2 regions of the Actinomyces wuliandei genome follow, and region 1 is predicted to be linked to the other one. Evidence: riboswitches for the same ligand, from Rfam matches in the RefSeq annotation. Region 1 holds a riboswitch; the other holds the start of a gene.
The links. A riboswitch is a leader RNA that binds a small molecule or an ion and turns the genes downstream of it on or off. The one in region 1 is predicted to bind FMN.
Positions count from the first base shown of each region.

Region 2: linked by a shared signal. The riboswitch ahead of ribD (bifunctional diaminohydroxyphosphoribosylaminopyrimidine deaminase/5-amino-6-(5-phosphoribosylamino)uracil reductase RibD) and the one ahead of CWS50_RS06110 (ABC transporter permease) in region 1 are both predicted to bind FMN.

Region 1 covers NZ_CP025227.1:1,476,042-1,483,349, reverse strand. Annotated here, with positions in the region: gene CWS50_RS06120 (sugar porter family MFS transporter) at 1-1,017, shown strand, start outside; gene putP (sodium/proline symporter PutP) at 1,297-2,781, shown strand; FMN riboswitch at 3,005-3,144, shown strand; gene CWS50_RS06110 (ABC transporter permease) at 3,443-4,180, shown strand; gene CWS50_RS06105 (ABC transporter substrate-binding protein) at 4,269-5,336, shown strand; gene hisG (ATP phosphoribosyltransferase) at 5,356-6,201, opposite strand; gene CWS50_RS06095 (phosphoribosyl-ATP diphosphatase) at 6,322-6,585, opposite strand; gene CWS50_RS06090 (DUF6882 domain-containing protein) at 6,794-7,308, shown strand, end outside.
Region 2 covers NZ_CP025227.1:2,509,620-2,516,927, forward strand. Annotated here, with positions in the region: gene CWS50_RS10410 (PAS domain-containing protein) at 1-297, opposite strand, end outside; gene CWS50_RS10415 (hypothetical protein) at 303-500, opposite strand; gene ribH (6,7-dimethyl-8-ribityllumazine synthase) at 544-1,035, opposite strand; gene ribB (3,4-dihydroxy-2-butanone-4-phosphate synthase) at 1,155-2,501, opposite strand; gene CWS50_RS10430 (riboflavin synthase) at 2,498-3,145, opposite strand; gene ribD (bifunctional diaminohydroxyphosphoribosylaminopyrimidine deaminase/5-amino-6-(5-phosphoribosylamino)uracil reductase RibD) at 3,268-4,356, opposite strand; FMN riboswitch at 4,511-4,640, opposite strand; gene CWS50_RS10440 (DUF417 family protein) at 4,725-5,375, opposite strand; gene CWS50_RS10445 (DUF368 domain-containing protein) at 5,858-6,877, shown strand; gene CWS50_RS10450 (tetratricopeptide repeat protein) at 6,968-7,308, shown strand, end outside.

The DNA.
Region 1 (7,308 bases):
CTCGCCCCCTACGAGATCCGCGGCTCCTTGGCCGGGCGCAACGAGATGATGATCGTGACCGGCCAGCTCCTGGCCATCGTCATGAACGCCATCATCGGCAACGTCTGGGGTGAGCAGTACCCCTGGGTGTGGCGCGTCATGTTCACCATGGCGGCCATTCCCGCCATCCTCCTGCTGCTGGGTGTCACCCGCCTGCCCGAGTCCCCCCGCTGGCTGGCGGACAAGGGCCGCGAGGAGGAGGCGCTGGAGATCCTGGACTCCCTGCGGCCCGAGGGGCGGGCCAAGCCCGAGCTGGCCGAGATCCAGGCCGCGAGCAAGGAGGAGGCCAGCCGGGTCAACATGAGCATCTCGGAGATCTTCTCCAACCGGAACCTGGTGCGCATCGTCCTCATCGGCTGTGGTATCGGCTTCTTCCAGCAGACCACCGGTATCAACTCCATCCTCTACTACGGTGAAAGAGTGCTGAGAGAGTCTGGGTTCAGTACGGGGGCAGCACTCATTGCCAATATAGCCCCGGCCACCATTTCCGTCATTGCCGCGATCGTCGCCCTGCAGATGATGGACCGCTTCTCCCGCCGCAAGACCTTCCTGTGGGGCTACGGGCTGGTCGCGGTCTCGCACGTGCTCATTGCCAGCGCCGCCAGGTTCCTGCCGGAAGGCGGTGCCAGACCCTTCGTCCTGCTGGCCCTCATCGTGTTCTTTGTCGGCTCCATGCAGCTGTGCCTCAACGTGGCCACCTGGGTGACGCTCTCGGAGATCTTCCCGCTGAAGATGCGGGCCTTCGGTATGGGGCTGTCGGTGTTTGTCCTGTGGATGACCAACTCTCTCCTCGGTCTGGTCTTCGCCAGTGTCATCTCTGCGATAGGACTGTCCATGTCCTTCCTCGGCTTCGCCGTCCTCAACGCCATCGCCTTCACCTTCTTCTTCATCTACGTTCCTGAGACCAAGGGGCGCACGCTGGAGCAGCTGGAGGCCGACGTCATGAGCGGCGAACTGTTCAAGCGAGGCAGGAACTAGCCTGCCTCCACGCCCGGTGCGCGTCTCATCATCACCGCTGCACTCATCACTGCTGTACCGCTGCTGGCCCTGGGGACTCGTTCCCTGGGGCCAGCGCCGCGTAGGCGATCGGAACCGAGGTCTGGGCACGGCACGTACGGGTCCGTCCCCGCGCGTGCCCGGCCCGCGCACACACGTTCGTCACACCGCTGGCGGGAACAGCCTGTAGTGTGGCTCCGGTTTGGGCGGCCCCACTGTCGGCGCCGCCCCTCCGCCCATCCCTGACCCGAGGTGCCACCGATGACCACAACGACCTATGAAGCGATCGCGATGATCATCTACTTCGTCGGGATGATTATGATCGGCCTGTGGGCCTACACCCGCACCACCGACATCGACGACTACATGCTGGCCGGCCGCGGCCTCAACCCCTTTGTCGCTGCCCTGTCAGCAGGGGCCTCAGACATGTCCGGCTGGCTGCTCATGGGCCTGCCCGGGGCGCTGTACCTGTCGGGGCTGGTCGAGGCGTGGATTGCTGTCGGCCTGACCGCAGGCGCCCTGGCCAACTGGCTCCTCGTGGCGCCGCGCCTGCGGACCTACACCGAGGTCGCCGACAACGCCATCACCGTCCCCAGCTTCCTGGACAACCGGCTGCACGACTCCCGGCACCTGCTGCGCTGGGCCTCGGGCCTCATCATCCTGGTGTTCTTCACCTTCTACGTCTCCTCGGGGATGGTGGCCGGAGGCACCTTCTTCGAGTCCTCCTTCGGGATGGACTACCGCCTGGGCATGACGCTGGTCGCGGCTATCACGGTGATGTACACCCTGGTAGGCGGGTTCCTGGCCGTGTCGTGGACGGACCTGGTCCAAGGGCTCATGATGGTCTCAGCCCTCATCGCCGTTCCCGTGGTGGGTGTCGTCCACGTCGGTGGCCCAGGTGCTGTTCTTGAGGCGGTGCGCGGGGTCGACCCCGGCTACTGGACCCTGGTGGGTCCGAGCGTCTCCGTCCTCGGCGTGGTCTCAGCCCTGGCCTGGGGCCTGGGCTACTTCGGCCAGCCCCACATCATCGTGCGCTTCATGGCTATACGCTCCGCCCAGGAGGCGCTGCACGGCGGCGTCATCGGCATCAGCTGGATGCTGTTCGCGGTCCTGGGCGCCATCGGTACCGCCGTGGTGGGGGTGGCCGTCTACCAGCATGACACCCAGCGGCTGGCCAACCCGGAGACGGTCTTCATCACTCTCGGCCAGCTGCTCTTCCACCCCCTGGTCGCCGGCTTCATGCTGGCTGCCATCCTCGCCGCGATCATGTCCACGATCTCCTCCCAGCTCCTGGTGACCTCCTCGGCGCTCATTGAGGACCTCTACCGCACTGTGCGCAGGTCGCAGCCCTCCGCCTCCCACCTGGTCATTGCCTCACGGGTCTCTGTCCTGGGTGTTGCCGTGGTCGCCGCGCTCATGGCGTGGACCCCCAGCGACACGATCCTGTCCCTGGTCGCCTTCGCCTGGGCGGGCTTCGGGGCCTCCTTCGGCCCCACCGTCCTGCTGTGCCTGTACTGGAAGCGCCTGACCTCCCGGGGAGCCCTGGCCGGTATGGTCACCGGTGCGGTCCTTGTCGGGGTGTGGGGCAACCTGGCGGGAGGCCTTGGTGGCGTCTTCGACCTCTATGAGATCCTCCCGGGGTTCGTCGGCAACCTAGTGGTGGCCTGGGCCGTGTCGCGGGCAGGGACGCCTGAGCCCTTGGTGGAGGCCGAGTTCGACAGGGCGGTCGCTGCGGTCCGTGAGTGAGCGCTTCCCAGGGGTCCCTCACATCCTTGAGGGCTCTCACAGCGCAGGACGGCGGGACGGCCATCACAATCAGGACCCACGCCTGGAGGCACGGATGTGCTTCTCAGTCCGTGCGTGGTCCCGTGAGAGGGTGAAGGTGGCCTGCGCCCCTGGCTCCCGCACCGGTCCGTGCCGCGCCGTCGGCTTGTCCTGACTCGCACAGTCGGATAACCTCCGTGCGAGCACGTGCTCCGGGGTCGGTGAAAGTCCGAGTCGGCGGTGACAGTCCGCGACCCGGGAGCCGGTCCGAGCGGGCCGGTACACCTGGCTGAACCGGTGGAACTCCGGTACCGACGGTAAGAGTCCGGATGGGAGGAGGCACGAGGCGCGGACGAGCCCGCACACGGTGGTCTCAGTGCGCACAGCAGCAGGTCTGCGGTGCGCACGAGCTGGCCTGGGGCACCGGTCAGTGCCCCATCCCCTTCCTCTTCCCGGAAGCATCTCCCGGGGAGCGCCCGCCCCCGGACGAGCCAGGAGGGAGGAAGCCGTGGCCACCCTGACCACGCTGCTAGCACCAGCAGCGCCGAGGGCGTCAGCACGTCGTGCGGAGCCTGTGGACCCTCCTCAGCCCGGAGGAGGGTACGCACGCCCATTCTCCCGTGGTCCGTGGCCCAGCCTGGCCTTGGGTCTTGCCATCCTTGTGGCCTGGTACGTCACGACGGCCTCCGGCACGGTGCCCCAGATGCTCCTGCCCGGCCCGTCTGAGGTGGCGCAGCGTCTGTGGCTGTCCGTGCGTGAGGCCGGGCTCCTGGGCTACGCCTGGGTCACGCTGCGCGAGGCCCTGCTGGGATGTCTGGCCGCGTCGGCCTGTGCCCTGCCGCTGGCCTGGGGACTGCACCACTGGAGCCTGTTCTCCCGGGCGGTCCTGCCCTACGTCGCGGCCAGCCAGGCTGTCCCCGTCGTGGCGCTGGCACCCCTGCTCGTGCTGTGGGTGGGCTACGGGACACTCCCCGTGGTGCTTCTGTGCGCCTTCATGGTCTTCTTCCCCATCACCGTCAGCGTCCTGCTGGGACTGCGGGGCCTTGACGCCGACGTGGTTGACGCAGCCCGGCTCGACGGCGCTCACGGGCTGTCCATGGTGGTCTACATCGAGCTGCCCATGGCGCTGCCAGCCGTGCTGTCGGGTCTCCGCACCGGGTTCACCCTGTCGGTGACCGGTGCGGTGGTCGGCGAGATGGTCATGGGCGGTCAGGGACTGGGCATGGCGCTGTCCTCCCAGCGCGACGCGGTGGACACCACGGGGCTGTTCGCCACGATCGTCCTGCTGTGCGCCCTGGCCTCGGTAATCCACTGGCTCCTCTACGAGCTGGAGCGGCGCAGCCGCACCGTCAGCGCGCTGCGCGGGCGCCGTGCCACGTGAGAGGAGAGGCTCGCAGCAAGCCATCACGTACGAGGCAGCGCGCAGGCGTGCACACACCTGACGGACCCATCTACCCGGAGAAGACAGCATGACCCCCGACACGACCCCCGGTACGAGTCCCGCCATCACCGGTCACCGTACCACCCGTCGCCGCCTGGTCGGTATTGCCAGCCTCCTGCCTGCAACGGCGGCCCTCGCCTCCTGTGCTGACGACACGGCCAGCCGACCCGGCGCGGGCGCTACTGCCTCGCCCGGGGCGGGAAGCCTCGTGATCGGACTGACCTACACGCCCAGCATCCAGTTCGCCCCCTTCTACATGGCGCTGGCGGACGGGCACTATGACCCCGGTGTGAGCCTGCGCCACCACGGTGCCAGCGAGGGGCTCTTTGACGCGCTCACCGCAGGCAGCGAGCAGGTGGTTGTCGCGGGTGCTGACGAGGCTGTCGTCGCCGCGTCCAACGGCTCAGACCTGGTGGTGGTCGGCGGGTTCTACCAGGTGTACCCTGCCTGCATCATCGTGACGGAGGACTCCCCTGTTGCCACACCTGCCGACCTTGCGGGCAGGAGCATCGGCATACCGGGACGATTCGGGGAGAGCTGGTACGCGCTCCAGGTCGCCCTGGACGCTGCTGGCCTCAGCGAGGATGACGTCACCATCACGGAGATCGGCTACACCCAGCAGGCTGCCCTGGCTGGCGGCCGGGTAGACGCCATCATTGGCTTCTCGAACAACGAGGCCGTCCAGATCCCCCAGGCGGGGACGGAGGTACGCACGGTGGCCGTCGCTGAGGAGGTCCCCCTTGTCGGGGCGTCTGTGGTGACCACGGGTGCAGTTCTTGACGAGCGCAGGGAGGAGCTCACCCGGCTGGTCGGTGCCTCGGTGGCGGGTATGGAGGCCTTCGTCGACGACCCTGACGGCGCCGTGTCCGCGACCAGGGACTACGTGCCTGACCTGGCCGACCCCACACGTGCTGCTGACGCCCGCGAGGTCGCCGTCGCCACCGCAGAGCTGATCCGTCCCGGAGCAGACACGCCGGTAGGGGCGCTGTCCAGCCAGAGCGTGGCACAGATGCTGGGCTTCCTGGAGACCCACAACCTGCTGGGACCCACCGCCACCGAGGTGGCATCCGTCTGTGACCCCCTGGTACAGGACTGAGGCCTACGCACGATAGCGTTTACAGCCGACAGGCCAGGAGCGAGGAGACCAGGATGGCGCGCGCGCCCACCTCGTAGAGCTCGTCCATGACACGGTTGGCCTCCTTGCGTGGCACCATGGCACGCACCGCGACCCACTCGGGGTTCTGCAGCGGTGAGACGGTGGGGGACTCGATACCCGGGGTGATCTGCGCGGCCAGGTCCAGCCTGTCGGCAGGGACGTCGTAGTCCACCAGGACATAGGTGCGCGCCCTGAGCACTCCCTGGAGACGCCGTACCAACGTGGCCAGCCCCGGCTCGTCCTGGAGCTGCCGGGTGGTGATGAGCACAGCCTCACTGGTGAGGATCGGGTCCGCGAACGTCTCCAGGCCTGCGGCTCGCAGGGTGGTTCCGGTCTCGACGACGTCAGCGATGAGGTCGGCGACTCCCAGGTACACCGAGGACTCCACGGCACCGTCCAGGTGGACGGTCTGGGCCTGGACGCCCTGGGACTCCAGGTACTGGCTCACCAGGACGTCGTAGGAGGTGGCGACCCGTTTTCCCGCGACGTCAGCCAGCGTGGACATCGTTCCCGCAGGTGCGGCGAACCGGAAGGTGGAGCGGGCGAAACCCAGGGGCAGGTGCTCCACAGCGTCCACACCGGAGTCCAGGAGCAGGTCGCGTCCAGTGATGCCGGCGTGGACGGTCCCCTGACCCACGTAGACAGCGATGTCCCTGGGACGCAGGAAGAACAGCTCGACCTCGCTGGCCTCGTCGAGGACTACCAGCTCGCGGCCGGAGCGTCTGGTGCGGTAGCCGGCCTCGGTGAGAAGGGTGACGGCGGGCTCTGACAACGAGCCCTTGTTGGGGACAGCGATACGCAGCACAATGATCCTGACTACTTGGGACGGCGTGGGCGCGGCAGCCGGGCTGTCGGGACGCCGACACGACGGGCGGAGCGGGAAGTGGGAGAGGACGGGGAGGGGCGGTAGGACCTGGGCGGGGTGTCACAGGTAGCGGTAGACGTCCTGGAGCGTGTAGCCCTTGGCGACCATCATGACCTGGAGGTGGTAGAGGAGCTGGCTCATCTCCTCGCAGGCAGCCTCGTCAGTCTCGTGCTCGCAGGCCATCCAGGTCTCAGCGGCCTCCTCGACGAGCTTCTTGCCGATGAAGTGCACGCCGCGGTCCAGCTCCTCCACCGTGCCCGAGCCCTCGGGGCGGGTGGCAGCCTTGTGCTCCAGCTCGGCAAACAGGTCCTCAAAGCTCTTCATAGGGCACAGGCTAGCCGAGCCCGGGCGGTGCAGCCGAGCTGGTTCCCCGGGGGCGCCCCGGGACCTGCGGCTGGCTGGGCCGCAGCCGACGTGGACAGTGCCGCGCAGCGTCAAGGAATGAGCGTCTAGGAATGCCTGCGCAGCAGCGGGGCACACGGTCGGGGACAGTGTCGTAACTTTCTCGTAATGTCTTGCTAGCGTTGGGGCCGTGATCGCCCAGTTTCGTCGCGTCAGCCAGCGCGCGGCAGTCTACGCCCTGGCTCGTCAGGAGGCTCTCACAGAGGTCCTGGGCAGGAGGCTGGGCAAGGACTACCAGTGGGAGGCCGACCTGCTGGAACGTCGTATCACCTTCTGCTCCCCACGAGGCGAGGTCCGTGCCCAGGCACAGCTCCTGGCCTCTGTCGCGGTGACGCCCCCGTCGCTCGTGTGGGGCTTTGCGGCTCCTTTTGCGCCCTACGTGGGTCCTGACCCCGCTGCGGCCCGGATTCACCAGTTCGGCGCGTCCCACGGCATCAAGGTGCTTCAGCAGGAGGAGGTGGGCTACCAGGTCGGGGAGGACCAGGACCCGGTTGAGGCTGCCGAGGCGCTCAGCCACGACGTGGGGATGCTGGCGAGCGTGGTCTTCGGCCCCGGGGCCATGTACTACTCGGGAGCGGTGGGCAGCGGCGGCTCCCGCCAGGTGTTCCTGCTCCAGGGGCCGTCCGTCCCCGTCCCCGAGCCCAC
Region 2 (7,308 bases), 1.0 Mb from region 1:
GACGTCGTACTCGCTGCCGTCCGCCGCGAGGTTGCGCACGTAGGCGGCAAAGGGGCGCCCTTCCTTGAGCGCGTCCCACATCTCTCGGAACGCCCCTCCGGGCATCTCCGGGTGGCGGACGATGTTGTGCGGGGCGCCGGAGAGCTCCTCGCGCGTGTACCGGGACAGCTCGATGAACACGTTGTTCGAGTGCCGGATGAGCCCACGGGAGTCCGTGGTGGAGAAGAACAGCTGGTCCACCCCCACCTCATGGGTGGCTCCGGTGATGTTGACCTCGACCTCGTGCACGACGCTCACGCTCCTCAGGAGTGGGGCAGCACGACGAGCACGACATGGTCGACCACGACACACACGACATAACTGACGTCAAGCAGGTCTGCGGCTGCCCGCACGTGCCAGCACAGGACCCGTGTCCCACGCAGCGTGTAGCGTAGGGCACGGGCCTGCTGCGGCAGGGCACGAATGGCTCCCGTTCCGCTACCCGCGTTCCAGGTTGTCACGAACCAATAACGGGATTATATTTCCCCGTTTCGGCACCAGCGCTCAGGCCTGGGCTCCAGCCACGACCCCCACCATGGTCAGGGCCGCTGCGGCCGCCTCGTAGCCCTTGTCCTCACGCGATCCGGGCAGTCCCGCACGGTCCAGGCCCTGCTCCTGCGTGTCACAGGTGAGCACCCCGAAGCCGACCGGTGTGCGCTCGTCGAGAGCCACCCTCGTCAGCCCCTGGACCGCAGCCTGGCAGACGTAGTCAAAGTGCGGGGTACCACCACGCACCACCACTCCCAGCGCCACCACCGCGTCACTGGTGGCGCAGGCCGCCTGAGCGGCTACGGGCAGCTCAAAGGTCCCGGGAACCCGCACCACCCGCGCCACGGCGCCCGCGTCAGCCACCGCCCGCAGCGCCCCCTCAAGGAGACCACTCATGATCGTGTCGTGCCAGCTCGCCGCCACAACCGTCACGACGACGGGTGAGCCGTCGTCGTGTCTTCCGCAGCCCACGTCCAGCCTGGTACCAGGCGCCCCGGATCCTGCCATTGCCGCTCCTTAGTCTCGCTGTCTCGCTAGGTCCCGCTTGTCGTTACCCGCCCCGCCGCCAACCTGGCGTCGTCCGCCTGCTGCGCCCCTACCGACGGTCGCGCCGCCCCGCTGTCCCACTACCCGATCATGCCACCTGCTGAGCCCCGGTCCAGGTGGGTCAGGTGGTGGTGCATACGGTCACGCTTGGTGCGCAGGTAGCGCAGCGACTCGGGATGGACTCCTACCTCGATCGGCTCACGGCCCACCACCTCGATCCCCTCGGCCTCCAGAGCTGAGACCTTGGACGGATTGTTGGTGAGCAGGCGCACACGAGTCAGCCCCAGCGACCGCAGGATGTCGGCTGCCGTGCCGTAGGTCCGCGCGTCCACCGGAAGCCCCAGGGTCTCGTTCGCCTCCACCGTGTCCGCACCGTTGTCCTGCTCGTGGTAGGCCCGCATCTTGTTGACCAGGCCGATCCCCCGTCCCTCGTGGTCACGCAGGTAGATCACCGCGCCGCCCTGGTCGTGGACCATCTCCAGGGCGCGGTCCAGCTGGCGGCCGCAGTCACAGCGGCGGGAGCCCATGACGTCCCCGGTCAGGCACTCCGAGTGCACGCGTACCAGCGGCACCGAGCCCGGCTCCGTCACGGGCGCGGTCAGGCTGAGGTGCTCCGAGGAGCCGGCTCCCCAGGCGACTGCGGTGAAGACACCGCGCTCTGTCGGCAGGCTGACAGCGGGCGCCGCGACAGGGTGCCCGCCCCGGCCGCCCGAGGTCTGGGCACCAGTCACCGCCTCCCCTGCGTCCCCCACAGCCCTGCGGTACTCCTGGAGACGGGCGATGGAGACCACGGTGAGGTCGTGCTCGTCCGCAAAGGCCCGCAGGGCCGCAGCGCGCATAAGAGAGCCGTCGTCGTGGACAAGCTCACCGATGGCTGCGACCTCCTCCAACCCCGCCAGGCGGCACAGGTCCACAGCGGCCTCGGTGTGCCCGGCACGCTCCAGGACGCCGCCAGCCCGTGCGACAAGAGGCAGGACGTGGCCGGGCCTGATGAGGGCCTCCGGCCCCGTCCGGGTGTCCAGCAGGGCACGTACCGTCAGGCACCGGTCGTGGGCGCTGATACCGGTGGTCGTACCGGTCCGCGCGTCACAGCTGACGGTGTAGGCGGTGCCGCGAGGGTCCTCGCCGTCCTCGACCATGACGGGAAGCCGCATCGCCCTGGCCCGCTCGGCGGTCAGCGGAGCGCAGATGAGTCCCGAGGTGTAGCGCACGAGCATGCCCATGGTCTCAGGGGTCGCCCGCTGGGCGGCAAGGACGAGGTCACCCTCGTTCTCACGGGCCTCATCATCGACGACGACGACGGGCCGTCCCTGGGACAGGTGCGACAGAGCCCGCTCCACGTCACCCTCCACGCCACCGAGGTCCTGCCACCCACCGCGCTCCCGGCCGGGCTCGCTACCAGACTTCCTACCGGGCTCCCCACTCACTGCTGCTCCCCCTGCACCTGGAGCATCCGCTGAAGGTACTTGGCCAGGACATCGGTCTCGATATTGACGCGGTCACCGGCCTGGAGGCTGCCCAGGCGGGTGGCCTCCAGGGTCGCTGGCACCAGGCCGACCTCGAACCACGGCTGCTGGGCACCTGCGGGACTGACGGCGGTCACCGTCAGAGAGACGCCGTCAACGGCGACAGCCCCCTTCTCCGCCACCTGGTCCTCAATCCGGGCGGGCATGCTCACACGCAGCCGCGTCCACGCCCCCTGCGGGACGACCTCCGCCACCGCCCCCGTGGCGTCGACGTGCCCCTGGACCACGTGCCCGTCAAGACGCGCCCCAGCAGGCAGGCACCGCTCCAGGTTGACGGCGTCGCCCGGACGCAGCGTCCCCAGGGTGGTACGCACCAGGGTCTCCTCCACCAGGTCGGCGCAGAAGACGTCGGCACGACCGGTGGGCGGTACCTGGTCGGCGTCGACCAGGGCGGTCAGGCACGCGCCGTTGACGGCCAGGGACCCCCCAGCCTCCAGGTCGGCCGCTAGTCCGTGGGTGTCGATGACAAGACGGGTCACCCCCGGCGCGTGGTCGGGGACGAGGTCCAGGACAGTCCCCTGGCCCGTCACGATTCCTGTGAACACGAGGTTCTCCCTCCTTGGCTCGTTGATCTCGGACTCTCATGCTGCCGGACCGCACGCGACCCGTCCCGCTCCCCGTGCGGCGCGCGCCGGCAGGAGGCTCGCCTGGCACGCCGAGGAAGCGGCTAGGCGGGCACGGACGGGGCGGCAGGGGCAGGCGGGACCCTCTCGACCGGGGAGAGCTCCAGGAGCACGTCATCCCCGAGCCTCACGGGGTCGCGGTCGGGCTCCAGCCGCCGCGCCTGGGTCAGTGTCGTGACGCCGAGGTCCGCGACAGCGGCCTTGCCCGCACCCAGGAGCAGCGGCGCCTGGTAGACGACGAGGGAGTCAACCAGGTCCTGGGCAAGGAAGGCCGTGGTCACGCGGGCACCACCCTCCACCAGCAGGTGATGCACACCCTGACCGGCCAGGTAGGCGAGGGCCTCATGGGGATCGCGGGTCCTCAGGTGGCACCACCGGCCTGAGCGCAGGGCGGCGTCAGGAGGCACCTCGGTGGCACCCATGACGACCCTCAGCGGCTGGTCCGGCAGGTCGCGCCCCTGGGGGTCCCGGGCGCTCAGGCGAGGATCGTCAGCCAGCAGCGTGCCGGTACCGACGAGGACGGCGTCGCAGCGGGAACGTAGGAGGTGGGCGTGAGCGCGGGCCTGGGTGCCCGTGATCCACTGGGAGGTGGCGTCGGTCGCCGCCGTGCGTCCGTCAAGGGTCTGGGCGATCTTGGCCGTGACGAACGGGCGGTCCTGCGCCACTGCGCGCAGCCACCGGTGGTTGAGGCTGGCCGCCTCCCGGGCGAGCAGTCCGCCCACGACACGGACCCCGCAGCGGCGCAGGGCCTGGGCACCTCCACGGGCCTGCGGGCTGGGGTCCTCGGCGGCAAAGACGACCCGGGGCACCCCCGCCTCCAGGAGAGCCTGCGTGCACGGCCCGGTACGGCCATGGTGGTGGCAGGGCTCAAGAGTGACGACGACGGTGGCACGGCTGAGGTCGGTACCTGCCCGACGGGCCCGGGCCAGCACCTCTATCTCGGCGTGGGGCGCCCCGGCACCACGGTGCCACCCGACGGCCGTCACGCGGCCCTCGTCAAGGACGGCCGCCCCGACCAGGGGGTTCGCACCGCGCTGACCGGAGCGAGCGGCGTCCAGGGCGGCCCGCATGGCCTCCTCCTCAGCAGGTGTCCACGCAGCCTGTGAGGAGGACGAGGTCATCGGTACGTCCATGATCTCCCTTACCGCAGTGGCCGGTCCGAGGAGACAGGAGGACACGACGGCGGCCGCCCGAGCCTGGCACCGGCACCAGCAGGCACCCCGTCAGGTGGCCCATCCGGGCACACCCACCAGGACCACCTGGCGCCAGGGCGCACTCCCCGGCCCCATCATGCTCCTCCCATCCAGACTGTGACTGTCGGTCCTGGAGTCTCACCAGATCATCCGACGTGACTACTCGACGTCGGGTCGCGGACTATGACCGCCGGTACGGAGCTGCACCGTCCCCGGAACATAACGGCCCTAGTATGGCACGGCCCCCAGGGCTGTTAATGTAACATACACCACACAGGGGTCGCCTCAGAGGCTGGCCCGAGCCTGGTTCAGACGGCCTCGGCCCGTTCCTGCTCAAGATCCTGTCCACCCCGGGCACCGCGCCGCCTCAGGGTCATGCGCGCGGAGTCGACGAGGAGGACAAAGCCAGCCCCCATCTGAATGCAGTCCTTGATCACCAGCCGCCCTCGCCCCGACAGGTAGGGGAAGCCGAGGTCGGAGTCCGCCAGGCCCTCAGCGGGAGCCGACACCCAGGTCTCCGGGGTGGTGACAATAAAGGACAGGGTGATGACGGAGAACCCGATGACACCAAGCGCACCGAGCATCCCCAGCTCTGGCCGGACCCAGTGCGCCGCGACAAGCAGCCCGATGGCGACGATCGTGACACCAATAAAGACTGAGACCGGGTAAGTTGAGTTGGCCTCGTGCCAGGCACGGTTGGCCTCGTTGAGGACGCCCTCGGCATTCATGTGCGGCTTGTACCCCTCAGGGTCACCGATCATCCACCGCATAAAGGGGGAGTTGGCGATAAAGGGAATGATGCCGTCAGCCTCGTACCTGAACCACTTCAGGCCACCGATCCACACGAAGACGATGACGACGCCGACACGCAGCAGCGTCACGGACAGGCGCTCCAGGGAGGCGAATCGGCGCGCGGCCGAGTCGATGAGACTGGGACCAGCGGCAGTACTAGTGGTCATCAAGCAGCTCTTTCTGTCGTCGAAATGTCTCGCAAAAGACTCGGGATCACCCACAAGCACCCAAGCCCGTGAGCGCCCCCTCAATGCTAGGGTGGGCGACCATGTAACGCTCACCTGGAACAGGTGGGGGCGGACACGGCGCAAACATTTTCCGGCCACCCTTGTTCGTTGGCACACATTTCCCGCTGTCACATCCGCAAAACATTCCTCGGAAACGCCCGGCATTAGGCGCAAAGAAGCACCCTCTGCACAAAAGTTCAGTCAGCCACCACGTCAGCGGAAACATGACCACACCAGCACTCTCCGCGCACCCTGGCCGAGATCCGCGCCCCGGCCGAGATCACCCTCTCACCGCTCGCGCGCTCCCCGCCCACCACGCAGGAGCCAGCAGCCACACGCCCCAACCAGTAGTAGCGTTGCGACCCGGGTCCCGGCACGACCGGGGCGCCGCCCAGGACCACCAACCTCCACAAGGAGCCCCCGTGCCCAGCCATCCGCCCAGCCACGCCGCGGCCCCCGCACCTCCTGCTGGCCCCGTCCCCCAGCGCCCGACCTCCCTGGTCGGCAACCTCCTGCGCGGAGCCCTCATCGGCACCGCAGAGACTGTCCCCGGAGTCTCCGGTGGGACCGTCGCCCTTGTCGTCGGCATCTACTCCGAGCTGATCGGCTCCGCCTCCAAACTGGTCTCCGCCCTGCGGGTCCTGGTGACCGGGCCGCAGCGCAGCGCACGCGCGCGGGCGCACCTGGCGGCGGTCAGCTGGCGGGTGCTGCTGCCGGTGGGCCTGGGAATGGTCGCAGCAGTGGTCCTGGTCGCCGGCCCGATGTCAGACGCCGTCGAGCAGCACCCGGAGCAGATGCGTGGGCTCTTCCTGGGTATGGTCCTGGCCTCGGTGGTCGTACCGGTACGAATGGTCGTGCAGGCACCGGAGAGGTCCCCCCTGGCCGCAGGGTCCCCGGTACGCCGCTCACCGTGGCTGCGGCTGCTAGCGGGTGCCGCCGCAGCGGTGGTGACATGGCTGCTGGTCTCCATGAGCCCCGCCCAGGCCCAGCCCAGCCCACCGGTCATCGTCCTGGCAGCCGCTGTCGCCGTCTCGGCGCTGGTGCTTCCCGGGCTCTCCGGGTCCTTCCTGCTGCTCACCGTGGGCTTGTACCAGCCCACGCTGCGCGCCGTCGCAGACCGCGACCTGGGCTACCTGGCCCTGTTCGCCGTCGGCGCGGCCCTGGGGCTGGCCCTGGTGGTCAAGGTCCTCCAGTGGCTGCTCACCTACCACCAGACGATGACCCTGTCGGCACTGGCAGGCCTCATGGTCGGCGGCACCAGGGCGCTGTGGCCGTGGCGTGACGAGGCCAACCACCTGCTGGCCCCCGGCGACGACGCCACGTCGGTGCTCCTCCTGGGGGCTGCCGGGTTCGCCGTGGTCACGCTGGTGGTCGTGGCCGACGGTCTCGTAGCCCGCCGCGCTGCGCGGGAGCAAGCGGCACGTCTGGCTGCAGGAGGCTGAGCCCTGGCGGCAGAGGACTCACACCTGCCAGCAGAAGGCCGAGGGGCACCATGAGCCATCACCACCACCGGCTTGGCTAGCATACCTGGCATGCCACCCACGGATGAGACTGCCGGGTCGTCGGATGCGGCCCACGAGGCAGCGCTCAGCGAGATCGAGCGCCGCTGGGGCACAGCCTGCGCGGCGCACGCCCGTTCCCGGGTGACCGCCCTCCTGACTCTTGCCGAAGCTGCCGACAGGGCGCCCGACGCTAGCTCCCAGCGTGCGCTGCTTGAGGACGTGACCACCCAGCTGCGTGCCTTGGGCAGCCAGGAGCAGTACCACCCGCTCATGACGGACGACCAGGTCGTCTCCACCCTGGTTGACGCCATCCGGCTCGCCGTCTGGCTGGGCGTGCCTGAGACCGGCCTGAGGCTCGCCGAGCCCGTCAC